DNA from 3 places in the Sphingomonas fucosidasi genome. Region 3 is predicted to be linked to each of the others. Evidence: riboswitches for the same ligand, from Rfam matches in the RefSeq annotation. Region 3 holds a riboswitch; each other region holds the start of a gene.
The links. A riboswitch is a leader RNA that binds a small molecule or an ion and turns the genes downstream of it on or off. The one in region 3 is predicted to bind cobalamin.
Positions count from the first base shown of each region.

Region 1: another riboswitch for cobalamin. It lies ahead of U1737_RS05165 (TonB-dependent receptor); the one in region 3 lies ahead of U1737_RS02310 (HoxN/HupN/NixA family nickel/cobalt transporter).
Region 2: another riboswitch for cobalamin. It lies ahead of U1737_RS03185 (DUF1636 domain-containing protein); the one in region 3 lies ahead of U1737_RS02310 (HoxN/HupN/NixA family nickel/cobalt transporter).

Region 1 is NZ_JAXOJR010000002.1:356,236-359,507, reverse strand. Features, by position in the region: gene U1737_RS05170 (PepSY-associated TM helix domain-containing protein) at 1-1,141, shown strand, start outside; cobalamin riboswitch at 1,448-1,687, shown strand; gene U1737_RS05165 (TonB-dependent receptor) at 1,856-3,272, shown strand, end outside.
Region 2 is NZ_JAXOJR010000001.1:728,971-732,242, reverse strand. Features, by position in the region: gene U1737_RS03195 (NAD(P)/FAD-dependent oxidoreductase) at 1-972, opposite strand, end outside; gene cobO (cob(I)yrinic acid a,c-diamide adenosyltransferase) at 1,027-1,632, shown strand; cobalamin riboswitch at 1,839-2,033, shown strand; gene U1737_RS03185 (DUF1636 domain-containing protein) at 2,206-2,613, shown strand; gene cobT (nicotinate-nucleotide--dimethylbenzimidazole phosphoribosyltransferase) at 2,610-3,272, shown strand, end outside.
Region 3 is NZ_JAXOJR010000001.1:522,286-525,557, forward strand. Features, by position in the region: cobalamin riboswitch at 1-139, opposite strand, end outside; gene U1737_RS02310 (HoxN/HupN/NixA family nickel/cobalt transporter) at 311-1,360, opposite strand; cobalamin riboswitch at 1,543-1,761, opposite strand; gene U1737_RS02315 (PepSY-associated TM helix domain-containing protein) at 1,792-2,928, opposite strand; gene U1737_RS02320 (TonB-dependent receptor) at 2,928-3,272, opposite strand, start outside.

The sequences.
Region 1 (3,272 bases), on a different contig from region 3:
TCTCGTGCGGCGCGTCCATCTCTGGCTGGGGTTGAGTGTCGGGCTGTTGTTCGTGGTGCTGGGCCTCACAGGCTCGGCACTCGTCTTCTACACCGGCATCGACACGGCGCTTCATCCTGCGATCCAGGCCGGTCGCGACGATCCTGCGCCCGATTTGAACGCACGCGTCTGGGATCGCGCGCTGGCGACCGGGCGGGCACGCTGGCACGACACAGGCGGCAAGTGGACGCTTGAAGCAACGGGCGAAGGCGGTGCGATCCCGGCGCGCTATTATCCGGCGCCCGGCCACCACGGCGACCGGATGATGGTATGGTTCTCGGCCGATGGCACGCGCATCGTTCGTGCCGAACCGTGGGGCGGCTATCTCATGAGCTGGCTCTACCAACTTCATATGGCCCTTCTTGCCGGGGATATCGGCGGTCAGGTGGTGGGCTGGTCCGGGGTGCCGATGCTGCTGCTGTTGATCAGTGGCGTGGTGGCCTGGTGGCCGCGCGGACGCTGGCGCAAGGCGCTCGCCTTCAAGCGCGACGCCGCACCGATCCGTCGCCTGCGGGACCTCCACAAGCTGTCCGGCCTGTGGAACATGGTGCTGCTGTTCGTGCTCGTCGCGACCGGCGTGTTGCTGGCTCTGCCTGCCGTTACGCAAGCCCTGTTCCGACCTGCGGCGATACCCGCGCCGAAGTCGGTCGATGATGGAGCGGGCCGGATCACGATCGTTCGCGCGTTCGGGATAGCGCACCGGGCATTGCCTGACGGCCGGATCGTCTTCGTGGATGTGCCCAGCGCGCGGGATGCGCCGATCAGGGTGCGACTTCAGGTGGACGGCGATCCTCACCCACGCTTCCCCGGCAGTTACGTCTTCGTCGATCAGCCTTCGGGCCGGGTGCTGGCGGTGCACGATGTTCGGCGCGCCGGCACCGGGACCTTCCTGGTGAGCTGGATACGCACGCTGCACGACGGGACAGTCGGCGGAATGGCGACGCGGATCCTCGCGGTCCTGTTGGGCTTCGTGCCGACGCTGCTATTCGCGACCGGCCTTCTTCACTGGTTGCGCCGCGGCAGGGCTGTTCGCTCTGCCGGCAAATACCGGCCAGATACCAAGGCGGAATGTCCAAGCGACACGCCGCGCCGCCAGCGATAGCCGCTCCGTGTGCACGCCGGCCGGCATCGTCTGACGAAACGCCATCTGGCCGTGCTGATCTGCACTGCACGGCGACAGGCAGGAGCTGCGGCCGAACTGCACCGGTACGAGCGCGGTGGCCACGGGTTCTGCCTGCATGCGAAAGGTACGACGAGCGAGCATTGGTTCGACGAGCTTGTCTGGTGGCTACAATCTCGCCGTCTCTTAAAGCCGCGGCGAAATTGTCAGGTCGTGGCTTTGGGGCATGGCGATTGCCCAGAGGCATTGATCGGGATACATCGGCGCCGCTGATCTGCTTTTGAAGCAGGCCGGCATGATCGCGTCGGTGTCCCGAGAGGGGCTTAATAGGGAACGCGGTGAGGGTGGTTCGCCGCCTGAATCCGAGGCTGTCCCTGCAACTGTAAGCGGCGAGCGCGATGCATATCGCTTCTTCCTTCATAGAAGGGGCAGCCACTGGGCCAGACGTTACGTCACGAGGGCCTGGGAAGGCCGTGCATCGTGTGATGACCCGTGAGCCAGGAGACCTGCCGGCGTCTGGTCGCTCTTGCCTGGCCCAGGGGGTGGCCGAGGCACGGTACTCCGTCGAGCGACGACGTGTGCGGTGGGGGCCGCACGGGCATGCGTGCCGGTCGCGATGGCGTCCGGCTGGCGCGGATGTCGGCCGTTCGCGGAAGGTCCCTGCCGGGTTCGCTCGACGCCCCGGGGATTACCGTAATGCCGTTCCTATCGTCTCGCTTCGCGTTTGCAGGGGCTTTGTTGTCGCCTGTGTTCGCAGCACCGCTCAACGCTCAGTCCGCGCCTACTTCCGACAACGAGGACATTCTGGTTGTCGGCCAGCATGCACAGGACACGCTCACCACGCCGAACGCGACCGGCAGCCGCCTGGGTCTCACGCCGCTCGAGACTCCCGCGACGATCTCGGTCATCGACGGCGCCACGATCCGCGCGCGCGGCGACCTGTCGGTGATCGACGCGACGAGCCGCGCACCGGGCATCAGCAACGCCGGCAACCCCGGCAACGGCGGCACCGCGCTCGCCGCGCGGGGCTTCAGCGGTCAGGGATCCGTGCTCCAGCTCATCGACGGCATAAGGCTGTTCCCGGCTGCCGGCACGATCACCTTTCCCACCGATCCGTGGATGGTCGAGCGTATCGACATCCTGAGCGGCCCGGCCTCCGTGCTCTACGGCCAGGGCGCGCTGGGCGGCGCGGTGAATGTCCTGATGCGCAAACCCGATACGCAGCGGACCCAGATTGAAGGCGAGATCGGCTATGGCTCGCAGGACAGCTTCCATGTGGCAGCCGGCGCAGGGGGGGCGATCACCGAGCGCCTCTCGTACCGCATCGATGGCAGCTATCGCCGATCGGACGGCTATGTCGATCGTGGCCAGTCGCGCAGCCATGCGGTGTCGGGCACGCTTCGCTGGGCACCGACCGACACGCTCGTCGTCACCGCGCGGGACGATTATGGCGACCAGAAGCCGATGCGCTATTTCGGCACGCCGCTGATCGACGCTCGGCTCGACGACCGCATCCGGGAACGCAACTACAACACGCGCGACGGCTTTATCCGCTACCGCGACAACCGCACCAGCCTGCAGGTCGACTGGACGCCGAGCGATGCACTGACCGTCAGCAACCAGGCCTATCGCCTCACGTCCAAACGCTACTGGCTCAATCTCGAAAGCTATTGCTGGATCGCCGCGGGCGGGGTCTGCCCCAACGGCAGCACCAACGCCGGGACGCCCGGCCGCGTCCTGCGCACCGACATGACCGGGATCGTCCACGACCAGACGCAATGGGGCGATCAGGGCAGCGTGACGCTCTGGACAGGCATCGCCGATGGCGTCAGCAACGACCTTGTTATGGGCTTCGACGTCAACCTCATCAAACTCACCTACTCCCACAACTTCGGTTCGGACCCGCAGGTTTCGGAGGTCGATCCTTTCGCGTTCGATCCCGGTCTGATCGTCGACACGCAGGGGATCGCACCGCGCTATCGCACGCGCATCGACGAATATGCGGTCTTTGCCGAGGACCGGCTGAAGCTCGGCACGCACGTCTCGATCGTCGGCGGCGTGCGCTACGAACGCGACAGGATACGCCGTTGGTCGATCGACTATCCGGGCGGCG
Region 2 (3,272 bases), 210 kb from region 3:
CAGGCTGTACGCCGCCGCGCCGAGAACGGGATGGCCCGCGCAGGGGCCGAAGCGGGCCTCGTCGATCCAGGACTGCGGATGCTCGATGCGGACGCCGATCGAGAACGGCTTCGCCTCGACGTAAACGCCCTTGGCATGGAGCATCTCGAACGTGTCGCGCGCGCTGTGGCCGACCGCGAAGACGACGTGGTTGGCTTCGAGATAGTCGCCGGTGCTAAGGTGGAGGCCGCGAAGTTGGCGCGTACCGGCCTGCTCGATGATGTCGAGACCGTCGACGCGGGTGGAGAAGCGGTATTCGCCGCCCAGCGCCTCGATCGTCTCGCGCATGCTCTCGACCATCGTGACGAGGCGGAAGGTGCCGATATGCGGGTGCGCTTCGGTCAGGATTTCGGGCGGCGCGCCGGCTTTGACGAACTCGGTCAGGACTTTCCGGCCGAGATGGCGCGGGTCCTTGATCTGGCTCCAGAGCTTGCCGTCGGAGAAGGTGCCGGCACCGCCTTCGCCGAACTGGACGTTGGATTCGGGGTTGAGGACGCTTTTCCGCCAGAGGCCCCAGGTGTCCTTGGTGCGCTCGCGGACGACTTTGCCGCGATCGAGGATTATCGGCCGCAGCCCCATCTGCGCGAGGATCAGGCCGGCGAACAATCCGCAAGGTCCCGCGCCGACGACCACCGGGCGCAGGCCCTTGTAGCTCGGACCGGTTTTCGTGACGAAGCGGTACCCTGTATCCGGTGTGCGCTGGACGTGGCGATCCTTGCGGAACCGCGTGAGGACCGTGTCCTCGTTCTTCAGCGTGACGTCGACCGAATAGACCAGGTGGATGTCCATCTTGTCGCGTGCGTCATGTGCGCGGCGAGCGATGGTGTAGCGGATCAGGTCGCGCGGGGTGACGCGCAGACGGTCGCGGATCGCGGCGGGGAGCGCTTCGTCGGCGTGGTTGAGCGGGAGCTTGAGGTCGGTGATGCGGAGCATGCTCGGTCCTCTAGCGCCGCGCGGCGCGATCCGCCATCGGGAGGACGAGAGGATATGATCATGCGGACCGACGACGAGCAGAATGCCAAGAGTGCGAAGCGAAAGGAGGTCCATGACCGGATCGTCGCGAGCAAGACGATCGAGAAGGGCCTGATCATCGTCCACACCGGCAAGGGCAAGGGCAAGTCGACCGCCGCGTTCGGCATGGCGGTGCGGATGATCGGGCATGGGCGGAAAGTCGGTGTGGTGCAGTTCGTCAAGGGCGCGATGGCGACCGGCGAGAAGGCGATCTTCGATGCGTTCCCGGACCTGTGCGAATTCAAGCCGATGGGGGAGGGCTTCACCTGGGATACGCAGGACCGCGCGCGCGACATCGCGGTGGCGCGCGAGGCCTGGGACGAGGTGAAGCGGATGATCGCCGACCCATCCTATGCGATGGTAGTGGCGGACGAGCTGAACATCGTGTTGCGGTATGAGTATCTGCCGGTCGACGAGGTGCTGGCGGTGTTGGCGGCGAAGCCCGAGATGACGCATGTCGTGGTGACCGGGCGGAACGCGCCGGATGCGCTGATCGAGGTGGCGGATCTGGTCACCGAGATGACTCAGGTGAAGCATCCGTTCCGATCGGGGGTGAAGGCCCAGGCTGGCGTGGAGTTTTAGGCCGATCTCACGCGAACGTTCTGCAGGTCACGGCGCTAGCCAAAAACGCTCCGTCATCCTGACGAAAGTCAGGACCCAGAGCCACGAAGGTCGCCGCCCGTTACCCTGGGTCCTGACTTTCGTCAGGATGACGAGCGGATTGGTGGAACTGCTGGCGAGAGCACCTAACGCGCGCCGCTATCTTGCGTCCCCCAAGCCTCCCGCGTATCGCTCGACCCGCGACAGGTTTTCCCGAGGCGGCAACGCTTAGGGAAATGAAATGGGAACGGGAAACACCCGGCTGCCCCTGCAACTGTACGCGGCGAGCCATCGTGCCACATGCCATTGGGATACTCCCGAGAAGGCGGCGCGGACGGCGTTGACCCGCGAGCCAGGAGACCTGCCCGTCGCGGTCGTCTTTCGTCCGGCCAGGGTGCGCCGAACGAACGGGTAACACCCCGAGCGACGACATCGCTTCGCGTTTCGCGGAGGCCGGAGGCGTGCGCCTTTCGCCCTTCGTGCGGTGCGGGTCCGACTGTCCGAAGGGGTTCCTATGCCTAGTATAAATCGTTCTGAGATCGTCCGGGAACGGACATGCTGAAGCCGGTCGAAGACGGCGTCGCGGTGGTTGCGTGCAACACGTGCCGCCATTCCGCCGATGCGCGCGACGACGAGCAGGGCCAGCGCGGCGGCGCAAGGCTGGTGAGCGCGCTGAAAGCGGTGCAGGCAAGCGATCCCGCCTATGCCGACGTTGCGGTGCAGGAGATGCCGTGCCTGTTCGCATGCCAGGATTTCTGCACCATCCACCTGCGCGCACCCGCCAAGGTCGGTTATGTGCTCGGCCGGTTCGAACCGACCGAGGATTCCGCACGCGCGATCCTCGATTACGCGAAGCTCTACGGCGAAAGCGCGTTCGGGCAGGTGCCGTTCAAGCAATGGCCGCAGGGCGTGAAAGGCCATTTCATCACCCGCACGCCGCCCGCGGGCTTCGTCGTCGAATGACCGCGTTCGCGACGCCCGCCGCGTTTCTCGCGGCGTTGCACGGCTTGCCGCAGGCGGATGCTACGGCGCGCTCCGCTGCGGTCGCCCGGCAAGGCCAACTGACCAAGCCAACTGCGTCGCTCGGGCGGCTGGAGGATATCGCGGTCTTCATGGCCGGGTGGCAGGGCAACCCGCTGCCGCGGCTCGATCGCGGTAGCGCGGTCGTGTTCGCGGGCAACCACGGCATCGTCGCGCGCGGTGTGAGCGCGTTTCCGGCCTCGGTCACCGCGCAGATGGTCTCCAATTTCGAGGCTGGCGGCGCGGCGATCAACGCGCTGTCGCGAGCGGCGGGCCTCAAGCTGAAGATCGTGTCGCTCGACCTCGATCGCCCGACCGCGGATTTCACGCAAGCGCCGGCGATGTCGGAGGACGAGTGCCTTGCCGCGTTGAACGCTGGCGCGGCGGCGGTCGCGGATGTGCCGGACTTGGTCGTGCTCGGCGAGATGGGGATCGGCAATTCGACGACCGCCGCGGCGCTGTGCCTGGCGAGCTTCGGCGGGTCGGCGAGCGACTGGGTAGGGCCGGGTACGGGGGTCGATGATGAGGGCATCGCGCGGAAGATCGCGGTGGTCGAAGCCGGGGTCGCGTTGCACCGCGACGCGCTGGCCACGCCGTTCGAG
Region 3 (3,272 bases):
GGCTGCCCTCCGAAACGAAGGGCGTGTGCGTCTCGCTCACCGCTTACAGTTGCAGGGACAGCTGCGGCATTGGGAGGACACCCTCCCGCACCGCATTCCCATTCAAGCCCCGAAGGGCACCGGCGCGATCTGTGAGGTTCGGTGAAACCGAGCCTCAGTGGTGGGTTAGAGGAATTTGGCGAGTGTGCCAATGCGCCTTGCGTTCGTCATGCCGGGCTCGTTCCGGCATCCACGGTTCCGCATACTCGATAGTTGTGAGTTTGCGGGACGGTGGACCCCGGAACAAGTCCGGGGTGACGGAGGGGGGCGGCTACCCGTGCCTCACCTCGATCTCGTCGAAGCGTTTCCAGCGGTAGATCGCGAAGCTCAGCACCCAGCAGAGGACGAACAGGCCGATGATCGCGAAGCCGAGGCCGTTGAAATTTTCGCCCAGTGCGGCCGCCAGATCCCAGATGCCGCCGGTCAAGCCCAGCTTTGCGCCAAGCAGCGCCAGTGTCTCGATCCCGCCGATTGCGATCGCGACGATTGCGGAGATCAGCGTGATGGTGATGTTGTAGTAGAGTTTGCGGATCGGCTTCACGAACGCCCATTCGTAAGCACCGAGCATGACGACGCCGTCCGCGGTGTCGACCAGCGCCATGCCGGTCGCGAACAGTACGGGAAGCACCAGCACGATGCCGATCGAGAGACCGTCGGCGGCCTGGCTTGCGGAAAGGCCGAGGATCGCGACTTCCGTAGCGGTGTCGAAGCCGAGCCCGAACAGGAAGCCGAGCGGGGCCATGTGCCAGCTTCGCGTGACGAGCCGGAACATCGGCCGGAACAGTCGCGCGAGCAGCCCGCGGTTGCCGAGCAGGAGGTCGAGATCCTCCTCGACATAGGTCCCGCCGCCGCGGACATGGCCGAAGGTGCGCCAGACCGAGCGCAGGATGATGAGGTTCATCGCGGCGATCGTGAAAAGGAACAGCGCGGAGATCGTCGTCGCGACGACGCCGCCGACCTGTTTGAACGCCTCGAACTGCGACAGCGCGCTGGCGGTGAGCGCGATCGCGACGGCGGCGATCAGGACGATCCCCGAATGGCCGATCGCGAACCAGAAGCCGACCGCGATCGGGCGATGGCCGTCCTGCATGAGCTTGCGCGTCACGTTGTCGATCGCGGCGATGTGGTCCGCATCGACTGCGTGCCGCAGGCCGAGGCCCCAGGCCAGCAAGGCCGTGCCGAGCATCAGCGGCTGCGCGTGGAACAGCGAGAACGCCCAGCACCACGCCGCGATGTTGGCCACGATCAGGCCTAAGAACATCCAGCCGATGCGCTTGCGTGTCGAAACCCGCGTCGGTCGCTCAATCGTCAAAGTCGTCATGCAATAGCCCCGCAGCGTCCGACGAGGACGGGGGCCTGCCGCGAACGGCCGGGTCATGCGACGACCGGACGCCATGAGCGGCCGACGCACGACACCGATGCGGACCCCGCCACATGGTCGTCGCTCAGCCAGTGTCACGCAGGCGGCGTTCACCGTGCCTCGGCCACCCCCTGGACCGGGACAAGAGCGACCAGACGCCGGCAGGTCTCCTGGCTCGCGGGTCAAGGCTCGGCGCCCACGCCTTCCCAGGCTTTTCGGCCCAGTGGCTGCCCTCGCGCAGAGGGCTCGTGCGCTTCGCTCGCCGCTTACAGTTGCAGGGACAGCCGCGGCATAGGACGGCGAACCGTCCGCACCGCATTCCCAATCAAGCCCTTCCGGGCACCGACGCGATCTAGCGAGCCACCGGTCGAACCGGCCGCTCGATCGTCGTGCTAGCCGGGTTCGTGCCGGGTGCCAATCGTCCTTCGCGGGTTTCGCCGTCGTTGCCAGCGCAGCAGTCCGGTCACGAACAGCGCGATCGGAACGATTCCGGCGACGAAGGCGAGGACGCGTCCTGCCAGTCCGAACGCCTCGCCGCCATGCAGCGGGTGGAGCCAGTTCATCATGATGTCGCCGCGTGTCTCGGCGAGTCCGTCGCGGGTCGCTAGGATGGCGCCGGTATGGGGATCGAGCCAGACGTTAGTGCGCGGAAAGCGGCGGCTTGGCTCGCCGTCCTGCGCGAGATTGATCCGCGTGGTGCCGGTAGGCGAGGCGGGGGTTTCGATCCAGGCGAGTGCGGCACCTGGAAAGCGGTGCTGGGCGACAGTGACCAGCTGGTCGACGGGAAGGCGGTCTCCGTTCGGAACGACCATCAGCGGCGGCATCTGATATAGCGGTGAGACGCGTCCGATTACGGAGCGCGTCTGGTCGGGGAGGTCGAGCATCACCCCGGTCGCGGTGACGACGAGCAGCAGGATCGCGCCGGCCAGGCCGATCAGCTTGTGCCAGTCGTAGAGCCGGCGAATTGGGGCGGCGTCGCGCTTGAAGCGGAGCGCGCGCCACCAGACGCCAGGGCGCGGCCACCACGCCCAGATCCCGCTGGCGATCATCAGCAGCATGACGATCCCCGCAATCCCCATGACGATGCCGCCGGGTTTCTCCAGCAACAGCCGGTAATGCAGGTCGTAGATCCAGGTGACGATGGTATCGCCCCAGAAGCCGGTGCGGATCGTCGTCAGCCGGACCGGGTCGATCCAGGCGAGCAGGGGCGCGAAGTCGCGACCGGCGGTTTCCTTCGGCCGGTAATAGCGGACCGAGATCGCGCCGCCGTCCGTCGTGACCTCGATCCGCCATGCGCCGGTGCGGGCGGGATGCTCGCGGTGGAGCGTGTCGACGACCGCCTGCCACGATACCGGCCGGGCGCCGTCCGGCACTGCGCGCAACGCCGGGCTGAGCGCTGCGTCGATCTCCGGATAGAAGACCAGGATGCTGCCGGTCAGCCCGGCGAACGCGAACAGCGCGCCGATCGACAGCCCCAGCCAGAGGTGGATACGCCGCACGATCACGCGCAGCGGCGGCCGGCGTGGCATCAGAGCGTCAACCGGACCGCGCCGAACAGCGATCGTGGATCCGCCGGCGCATGAAGCCGCTGCGTGCCGTCGTACCAGACATATTCGTACCGCGTGTTGGCGAGGTTCTTCAGTTGCCCGGAAATCTCGATCCTCGGCGTCAGCTTGTACGCCACGTCCGCGTTGAGCACGACGTAATCGCCGTATCGCCCCTGCGTATTGGCGGGGTTGAGTTCGTAACTCGACTGACCGTTGCCCCATAACGACAGCCGGAGCCTCGGATTGGGCGTGACGTCGAGCCCGCCCGAGAAGACGTTCTGCGGGACGTGGTCGATCGCGTTGCCGGCCTGCGACGGGGTGGCCGG